2 linked regions of the Prochlorococcus marinus XMU1404 genome follow. The protein of the gene in region 2 interacts with the protein of the main gene of each other region in a pairwise test. Links are inferred from orthologs where the notes say so. Each region holds a gene or a part of one and is shown on either strand. Other genes may lie near its edges.

Region 1 (4,824 bases), on a different replicon or contig from region 2:
CTTCCCCGAATTACCAATAAAATCAAATGGAGAGTTATTGGGTCCAAAAAAAGTTTGGCTTAAAATATTATTTATTATTGAAACTTGGATCTCTACTCAACTAGAGAAAGATATATCTTCACTAAAAATGTTGAAAGAATTATATTCTTAGCATATTGATGGACCATTAACAAATTTCAAAATTATGTTCTTTGGGGCTCTTACTGTTAACTTAATAAGTAGTTAATTCAATTAATGTGGTTCATATTGCTTGGTTGGGTAAAAAATCTCCTTTTTGTGGAAATGTAACTTATGGTAATTCAACTACTGAGGAATTGAAGGCTAGAGGGCATAAAATTAGTTTTATTCATTTCGACAATCCCTCTAGTTCAAATTCATCAAAACCATTATTTCTGGCAAATGATCCTGAAGTAAGTCTCCCATACTTAATTAAGTCACAGGTTTATACAATACCCTCCCCAAGAGCAGAAAAAGAGCTAAGGCTATCACTAGAAAGATTAAAACCCGATATCGTCCATGCCAGTCTAACTTTATCCCCTTTAGACTTTAGACTACCAGAGCTTTGTAATGAAATTAATGTTCCACTTATAGGAACATTTCACCCACCATTTGATGCTAAAAATAGAAATTTAACGGCAAGTACTCAACAATTAACGTATCAACTTTATGCTCCGTCACTAGCAAAGTTTGATAAAATAATCGTTTTTTCTGAACCTCAAAAAAATGTTCTTAAGAAATTAGGAGTACCTAATGAAAAACAAATAATTATTCCAAACGGAGTTAATGAAAATATTTGGAAACCTTTTTACAAAAAAAATACAAAATATGATCAGATAAAAAATAAACTAGGAAATAAAAGAATCTTTTTATATATGGGAAGAATTGCAAATGAGAAAAATATCGAAGCACTTTTACGTTCTTGGCGCCAAATAAAAAACAATAATTGCAAATTAGTTATAGTTGGAGATGGACCAATGAAGCCAACACTTGAAAATAGTTTTTCTAACCTTAGTAAAGAGAAATTAATTTGGTGGGGTGCCGAATTAGATTTAGAAGCTAGAGTAGCAATAATGCAAATAGCAGAAGTATTTTTCTTACCAAGCTTAGTAGAAGGTTTATCATTATCACTTTTAGAGGCAATGTCTACCGGAACTGCATGTGTAGCAACAGATGCTGGGGCTGATGGTGAAGTTTTAGATAACGGGGCAGGAATAATAATTTCAACTGATAATGTGGCTGCACAACTAAAAACTATAATCCCAATTCTTGTCGAACACCCCTCATTTACCAAGGATCTTGGCCAAAAAGCTAGAGAAAGAGTACTCGAGAGGTATACAATTACTAAAAATATAAATTCTCTTGAGAAAGTTTATATGAACTTAAAAGACAATTTCAAGAACTAGCGAAACTCCTTACTTCTATTACTAGCCGAAACTATTGATTCAATTAAAGCAGACCTTATACTTTTTTTTTCTAAAACCCTTAATGCAGAAATAGTTGTTCCGCCTGGAGAGGTCACTAAATTCTTAAGCTCAGAAGTAGTTATTTTTTTTTCTTTGATTAGACTTACAGTACCTAATATCATCTCCATAACGAGTTCTTCTGAAAGTATTTTTGGTAATCCACCACTCAAACCGCCATCACTTAAAGATTCTATTATCAAAGCAATAATGGCAGGTGCTGAAGAAGTTAAAGCTAAAAATATGTCTAGGTAATCTTCAGTAAATTCGTAAATTTTACTAGTATTTTCAAATAATTTTTTTGTAAATTGTTTCTGATCTTCAGTAATTCTCTCACCCCAAGCAATTCCTGTTAAGCCCTTTCCAACAGTGATTGGAATATTTGTAACTACTCTCACACATTTATGGTTGGGAAATTTTTGATTAAGTCTATCTATTGAAACTCCAGCAAGAATTGAGACTAATAAATTATCCTTAGTTTGTATATTTTTAGCCTCACTTATATCTTTAAGATGTTGAGGTTTTATAGAGAGAAGTTTAACCTGACAATCCCAAATTATCTTTGCATCTTTAGAACTAGATTTATAGACGTTTATATTATGTTTGTATGTTTCTTTTATATTTTCTAAACTTTTTTCTGTGTTTACAACACAATAAACATTCTCTGGCTGAATTAATTTTTTATCTAATAATGGAGTTATTATAGCATTTGCAATATTTCCGAAACCAATAATCGCAATTTTATCAGTCACAGATTAATCATGAAAAAGCACTTAATTTAGAATCTCCCCATGCTGGTTCTGGAGCTGTGTTTTTTTGAAAACTATATTGTGGTGCGCTTTTTGTAGTCATATTTGAGGGAGAAGCTTCTTCAGTGAAAGAACTAGTTACGTTTACGCAACTTGGAGCAAAAAGAAATATACTTTCACCAACTCTCTCTTGATGTCCATCGATTGCGTATGTCCCTCCAGCAATAAAGTCTACCGCTCTTTGGGCTTGATCAGGATCCATCATAGTTAGATTAAGAATTACAGTTTTTCTCTCTCTTAATGCTTGAATAGCTTGAGGCATCTCATCGAAACTTCTTGGTTCCATTAAACTTACTTCTGAAGATGAATTTGAGATTCCAGGCATTCCAACAACTTTTGATGATCTATTGTTGTTCATAAATTCAAATGGATTTGTATTGGCAAGAGCTTTAGAGTTTTTCTGACTTTGCTTTAAATCATTAATATCATTTAAATCATCTTCTGATGCATAATCAAAGTCATCAAAATCATCATCGAGATACTCATCACCTGCAACAACAGCCTTTAATCTAGAAATAAGTGACACCTTTTAAATCCTCTTGAAATTGATTACTAAGGTATAAAAACCTCAAGCAATAGATTCATTTCTTAAATGAATAAACTACCTATACTTAAATAACGTTACTTGCACTTAACTGCAAGTTAATAGATAAGATTTTTATAAAAAATAACTAAATTATCCCCTATCGCCAAATATTATCGAACCTAATCTTAACCATGTTGATCCAGCTTCAATAGCTTCTTCCCAATCCCCTGACATTCCCATTGAACAATCTGGAAGTTGAAGCGAATCAGAGAGAGCGCGGCATTTTTTAAACAAGTTTAAATTTTCCTTAGAGCTTAGTTCTTTAGGATTAATAGTCATCAATCCTTTTAATGTAATATTTTTCAATTGTTTAATTTCTCTCCATTGAGTCACTAAAAGTTCAGGATTAAAACCACCTTTAGTAGGATCATCACTTAACTTGACCTGCAACATTATTGATGGATTTTTCTTCTCCTCAAATGAAATCATAGAAATCTTTTGCAACTTCTCAAATGAATCAACTGAATGAATATATTTAAAATTTTGAACTATCTTTCTTATTTTATTACTCTGTATTCTCCCGATAAAGTGCCATTTAATTTGTTTAAAGTCTTTTAAGATCAATTGCTTTTCAAATGCCTCTTGGAACTTACTCTCACCAAAATCATTCTGACCCATATTTTGAATAGTCTTGATTTCTTGACTTTTAAATCCTTTGCTTACAGCAAGTATATTTACATTTGAAGGGATTTCATTCTTAATTTTAAAATAATTTGAAAGATCCACCTTTTATAAAAAAGTTTGCGTAAATAAATTCTCCCATTTTTGCAGCTCTTCAGATCCTTTCCTCCTTGCTTTTTGAAGATTTAATTCAGCTTGATTACGAGCATCTAAATAAGGTATAACTTCAAAAAAAACTTCTCTTTGTTTAATTTCTACTAAAAAAAACATTTTTTGGGCATACAAAGTCGCATAAATATCTCTTCCATCATTTCCAGGAGAGACTTGGTACAACATGCCAAATGTTGGATGGTTTAAATAACGCTCGGAACTCAAACTTAAATATGGTGTTCTTTATAATGCACCATACAGTTTTCTAAGAAAAATTGCTATCGAAATAAAACATATCGATAATGTATTTAAAATTACATTGAAGGATCTCGAAGGATAGGAGGTTCTGAATCTATCAGTTTTTATAATAATTTCTTTCTTGGAGAGCAATGATTCTGCCCCTTGATCAATTCTCAGAAATATATTTTGAAATAACCTTTCCACTAAAAATAATAAGACATTAAATGATTTCTTAAACCCTAAATTTCTAAAATTTATTGATCTCACTGACACTGATTTAATTATATTTTGAAATTCTTCCTGTACTAGAGGAATAAAACGTAATGCAATTAATAATTGAAAAAGCCACTTACTAATTGGCAATCCAATCTTTCTTAATGGATACATGAACCAACTTAATGCCCACACAATATCTTCTTGTAATGTAGTCAAAAGCATCAAATTAACACTATGAATAACAGTAAATATCAAAGTGGAGGTTTTAATTCCTAATTCAAGGGCTTTTCTTGATAAGTTATATGGACCAAAATTTATAAACCATATCTTCTGTGAAGGAATTTCCAATATATTCCATTTTTTATAGTTTTCTATTACTTCTTGCAACTCATCGGGATTTCTTAAGTAGCTTTCAAGAGATTGAATATCAGAAGAAGCGAGTATTGATATAAATCCAATTAATAATGATAAGAATGTGAGCAAAAATAATGATCGCCACCATACTCTAGATGGCAACAAACTTAAAAAAGTAATTAAAAGTAAACAACCTACTAGACTCAACCTATATATTGGACCTGCCCAAATTGGAGTAATTAGAAATATCATTACTATAATTATTTTTAATCTACTATCTATAATTCTTAGCCAACTTCTATTGCCATAAACGTATTGTCCAACAGAAAATTTGGTAAGTATATTCATCAATCTTTTTGAATTAACTCAATATTTTCCCTTTCGACTT
Region 2 (4,398 bases):
CTTGTTTATGGTTAAAAAAAGTATATAGTTCTGGGTTAATAAAAAGTTGGAGCTTAGATCTAATCCAAAATTTACCACTTAGTGGATTGAAAGAATGGCAAGATGACTTAAAAAAAACCCTCACATTTTCACCACCGCACATATCTATTTACGATTTAAATATTGAAAATGGAACTGTTTTTAAAAGATTAGTTAATTTAGGGGAATTACAACTTCCAAGTGATGAAGATGCTTTTAGAAATAGTGAATTAACTCATTTGATTTTGAAAAATTCAGGTTATTCAAGATATGAAATTTCGAACTATTGCCTGCCGAGGCATCAATCGAGACATAATAGAGTTTATTGGAGTGGTTTAGGCTGGTGGAGTTTTGGCCAAGGTTCCACTAGTTCACCTTGGGGGGGAAAGTTAACTAGACCAAGAGTTAGTAAAGAATATAAAGAATGGGTAACTAGGCAAGACGAATTTTGTTTAGATTCATCCCTCACTAATAGTGATTTTATCTATAAAGAAATTGATGAGAAAATAATGTTGGGATTGAGACTCAAAGAGGGTATAGATATTTATAAGGTTTTAAAAGAACAAAACTGGGATAACAAAAAATTTGAGATTTATTTTAGTAAATTGCTTGAAGAATGGGAAAGATTTCTTAAAAGTGGGTTATTAATGAGACAGGGTAATAGATTCTTTTTAAGCGATCCAAAAGGAATGGAGCTGAGCAATCAAATTCTCATTTCTATGTTTAAGTGGTGGGATAAAATTAAATAAGACTAATCATACCCTTTTCGTTAAAGCTAAACCCACTGCGATCACTTGTTCTATGGGAATTTTAGATAATAAAATAAATTCCTTCAAAAGTTTCTTTATAAAAGCCTAACAAATTTATAAATTATAAAATCATTGACAGTTGTTCTAAAATAAGACGCAATTAGTTTGAACCTAATGTTGAGAAAAAAAGAAAAAAAAGCCTTAACTAGACTTTTCCTTTTAGGGGTGGGTGCCCCCATTGGGCTTGATCGCTTCTACGAAGGAGATGTAACAGGGGGATTCTTAGCAATTTTGGGTTTTCTTGTCGCTTTGATAACAGTAGTGGGTTTGTTGGTATGGATCTTCCCTTTAATTTCCAAAACTTTCCGTTTGCTAAGAGAATTTGAAGATGCTGAAGATACTAAAAGTTCAGTTTAAGAATATTTTGATAATAAATAAAAAAAATGAAACGCTTACTAGATAATTAATGCCCTTATAAACTATTACAAAAACTACGTTGTTGGGGAAATAACCTTTTCTATAAAAAGGTATTTATTAGTTAAATCTTTCAGAATTAACCCATTCTTTTAATTTATCTTCAAGTAATTTCTTTCCTTGGATAATCGGTTGACAAAATGGTGGTTGATCATCATTAAGGCCTAATAAATCTGCAGTAACTCTTACTTGCCCATCGCAATATTTACCTGCACCGATGCCTATCGTGGGAATTCTTAATTTATTCTGTATTTCTTTAGCAAGCAACTTAGGAATATGTTCAAGAACTATTGAAAAACATCCTAATTTTTCAAGAATAGAAGCCTCTTTCATGATCTTTTCTTGGCTCTCTAAACTTTCTCCTTGTTTTTTAAATCCAAGATTTAAGTAGCTTTGTGGTGTAAGCCCTATATGACCCATAACAGGGATTCCCATTCTTATTAATCTAGAAATAACTTTTTGTATTTCCGGTTCAGCCCCTTCTACCTTTACAGCTTTTGCGTAAGTGCTTTGAATAATTTTCCCTGCATACTCTACAGCTTTATCCTCTCCACATTGGTAAGTAAGAAAAGGCATATCTGTAACTATCAAAGGTTGGTCTTCAATTTTCTTTGTAAAACCTCTCGAAACAGCATTAGTATGATAAATAATGTTTTCTAAAGTTAATGGTAATGTGGATTTGTATCCCAAACAAACCATTGCTAAGGAATCTCCTACCAAGACAAGATCAACATCAGCTTGTTCTGCTAAAGAGCCCGATATAGAGTCCCAAGCAGTAAGTGCAATGATTTTCTGGGACTTTTCTTTATACTTAACGAGGTCCGAAGGTAACATAAGAAATTTATGTATCTTTTTTAATCAAAAATTGCTAAAATAGCGATGACTCGGCCTTTCGCGGTTTTAACGCCCAAACCTGGTCAGGATCGGAAGGTAGCAGCCACAAGGGATGCTTGAGGCAGGCGAGATAACCGAGTCACTTTATTTTACCTATTACTCTATATCTTTTTTATTTTGCCTTAATCTCAGGAATTCTGGAATATTTGCTCCACTGTCTTTGTTATCAGAAAAATTATAAAGAGGAGTATTTGATAATCTGTTTTTAAGTCTTTGTTGCTTAAGTGGTTGATTGGTGTCGAAGCCAGTTGCGATTATAGTGACTTGTACTTCACCTTCCATTGATTCGTTTATAGCTGTACCCAAGATGATATTTGCATCTTGATCAACAACCTCACTAATAACTTCTCCAACTGCATTTACATCATCTAGTGTCAAATCTTTTCCACCAGTGATATTTACAACACATCCTTTAGCACCATCTATCCTGCCTGCCTCAAGCAATGGACTGTTTATAGCAGCCTGAGCAGCCTCTAAAGCTCTAGAACGTCCAGAACCTATACCCATACCAAGAAGGGCTGATCCTGCCTCAGTCATAACTGATCTTACATCGGCAAAGTCAACATTAATTTGACCAGGGCAGGTGATGATTTCACTTATACCTTTTACACCCATTCGAAGAACATCATCAGCATTCCTGAATGCCTCTTGAATAGAAGCACCCGAAGCGACTTCCTTTAAACGATCATTGGGAATGACAATTAAAGTGTCAACATTTTCAGCTAATCTAGCAATACCCTCCTCAGCTTGACGCATTCTCCTTTTGCCTTCAAAAGAAAATGGTTTAGTAACTATACCTACAGTTAAAGCGCCACTTTGCTTAGCGACCTCAGCCACAACTGGAGCAGCTCCTGTACCTGTACCTCCACCCATGCCTGCAGCTATAAAAACCAAATCAGATGCATCTAAGGCTTGTTGAAGCTCTTCTTTTGATTCTTCAGCTGCTTTTTGGCCGATACTGGGATTTCCCCCTGCTCCGAGCCCTCTTGTTAAATTTTGACCTAATTGAACTCTCCTTTCCGCTGATGATTGTAAGAGTGCTTGAGCATCAGTATTAAGCACTCGGAAAGATACACCTCCTAGATCACTATCTATCATTCTGTTTACTGCGTTGCTTCCACCACCACCTACGCCAATTACTTCTATCTTGGCATTTTGACTTGGAAGGATTTCTCTCGATTGATCAAAGTTTGGATTGTTACCGAAGCTCATCTCTAATTAGGGATCTAATACTAGTATTGGGTGCATTATGAACTCACTAAGCTCATCTGTAGGATTTATTGAGGAAAATGCTTAAAATATTTATTTAATAAATATTTTGTTTTAAATGCTAAACCCTTACCAACACTACATTAATTAAAAAAAATTATTTAAAATCCATTCCCAAATATTAGGGTTTGAACACTTTTATTTTTGGTTTGTTTGGATCAGTAAGATCAATATTATCTATTTTTTCAGAAAAATTATTTTTCTTAAATTCATTTTTTAAGTTATTGATTATTTGTAATTGATAGCTTATTAAATTTGGATTAAAACCAAGGAAGATTGTTTTTAAATCTTTTTCCTCAATAGTAAGAAACCCATTGGGAGAAAAAGTAATATTAACTAACTCAAATTCATAATTCTCTTGGGTAATAAAAATTTCAGATAATGTTCTTTTAAATTTTTCTTCCCATCCAACAACTTTTATGGTTATTTTATCCAAATTTTTTTTGTCTACATTTTGTTGATCGATAAAAATTCCATCTTGATCAATAAAACCTAATATTTTTTCGTTATTAATTATTCTTTCACCGTAAGCAATTGGGGTTCTAGTATTAACTTGAACTTCCAAACCAAAAGGGAATATTTGTCTACTTACCGAAACATTTTTAAGCGATAAATTTTGTTTTAATTCTTTTTCTAGAACCTTAGCTTGAATAAAAATTAAGCGGATTGGAAATTTTAAAGATGAATTATTTACTAAATCATTCTTTGAGAAAAATTTACTACCAGAGATCCTTATGTCCTGAATATATACCTTTTTTAAAGTTTTTAGACTTACTAAGCTTGTTGATAATAAAAATAAAATTAGAAATAAAAAGTTTCTATTGTTAGTTTTTTTTTGGTTATTCACAAATCACATCGAGCTTTTTCCATCAATTTGTCCATCCATTCTCTCGCTTTCTCTGCATCTGAAAATGGCACATCCATCTCTTTCCCATCACCTACCAGTCTAAGCCTGCACTTTCCTTGAGACTCGCTTGTTAGAGGAGCTTCTCCT

The links.
Region 1: the proteins of ftsZ (region 2) and HA144_RS02225 interact in binary tests that used the Bacillus subtilis proteins (3 or more experiments, as listed by UniProt). The link is inferred for Prochlorococcus marinus XMU1404 from one-to-one orthologs.

What each region holds. Positions count from the first base shown.
Region 1 is NZ_JAAORE010000001.1:386,119-390,942, reverse strand. What follows is about bases 1,008-3,733. They hold HA144_RS02225 (cell division protein SepF), read right to left. Parts: upstream 2,796-3,733; coding sequence 2,220-2,795; downstream 1,008-2,219. Other genes in these bases: HA144_RS02215 (PII-interacting protein PipX family protein), read right to left, coding at 3,585-3,733; HA144_RS02220 (YggS family pyridoxal phosphate-dependent enzyme), read right to left, coding at 2,946-3,581; proC (pyrroline-5-carboxylate reductase), read right to left, coding at 1,400-2,212; HA144_RS02235 (glycosyltransferase family 4 protein), read left to right, coding at 1,008-1,403. Also shown: DNA repair protein RecO, read left to right, coding at 1-151; more of HA144_RS02235, read left to right, coding at 237-1,007; more of HA144_RS02215, read right to left, coding at 3,734-3,851; HA144_RS02210 (energy-coupling factor transporter transmembrane component T family protein), read right to left, coding at 3,870-4,784; ribosome biogenesis GTPase Der, read right to left, coding at 4,784-4,824. UniProt on the Bacillus subtilis protein: Cell division protein that is part of the divisome complex and is recruited early to the Z-ring. Probably stimulates Z-ring formation, perhaps through the cross-linking of FtsZ protofilaments. Its function overlaps with FtsA.
Region 2 is NZ_JAAORE010000003.1:211,240-215,637, reverse strand. What follows is about bases 1,290-4,111. They hold ftsZ (cell division protein FtsZ), read right to left. Parts: upstream 3,348-4,111; coding sequence 2,232-3,347; downstream 1,290-2,231. Other genes in these bases: HA144_RS07385 (cell division protein FtsQ/DivIB), read right to left, coding at 3,526-4,111; panB (3-methyl-2-oxobutanoate hydroxymethyltransferase), read right to left, coding at 1,302-2,075. Also shown: radical SAM family heme chaperone HemW, read left to right, coding at 1-767; HA144_RS07405 (hypothetical protein), read left to right, coding at 942-1,184; more of HA144_RS07385, read right to left, coding at 4,112-4,251; HA144_RS07380 (hypothetical protein), read right to left, coding at 4,248-4,398. UniProt on the Bacillus subtilis protein: Essential cell division protein that forms a contractile ring structure (Z ring) at the future cell division site. The regulation of the ring assembly controls the timing and the location of cell division.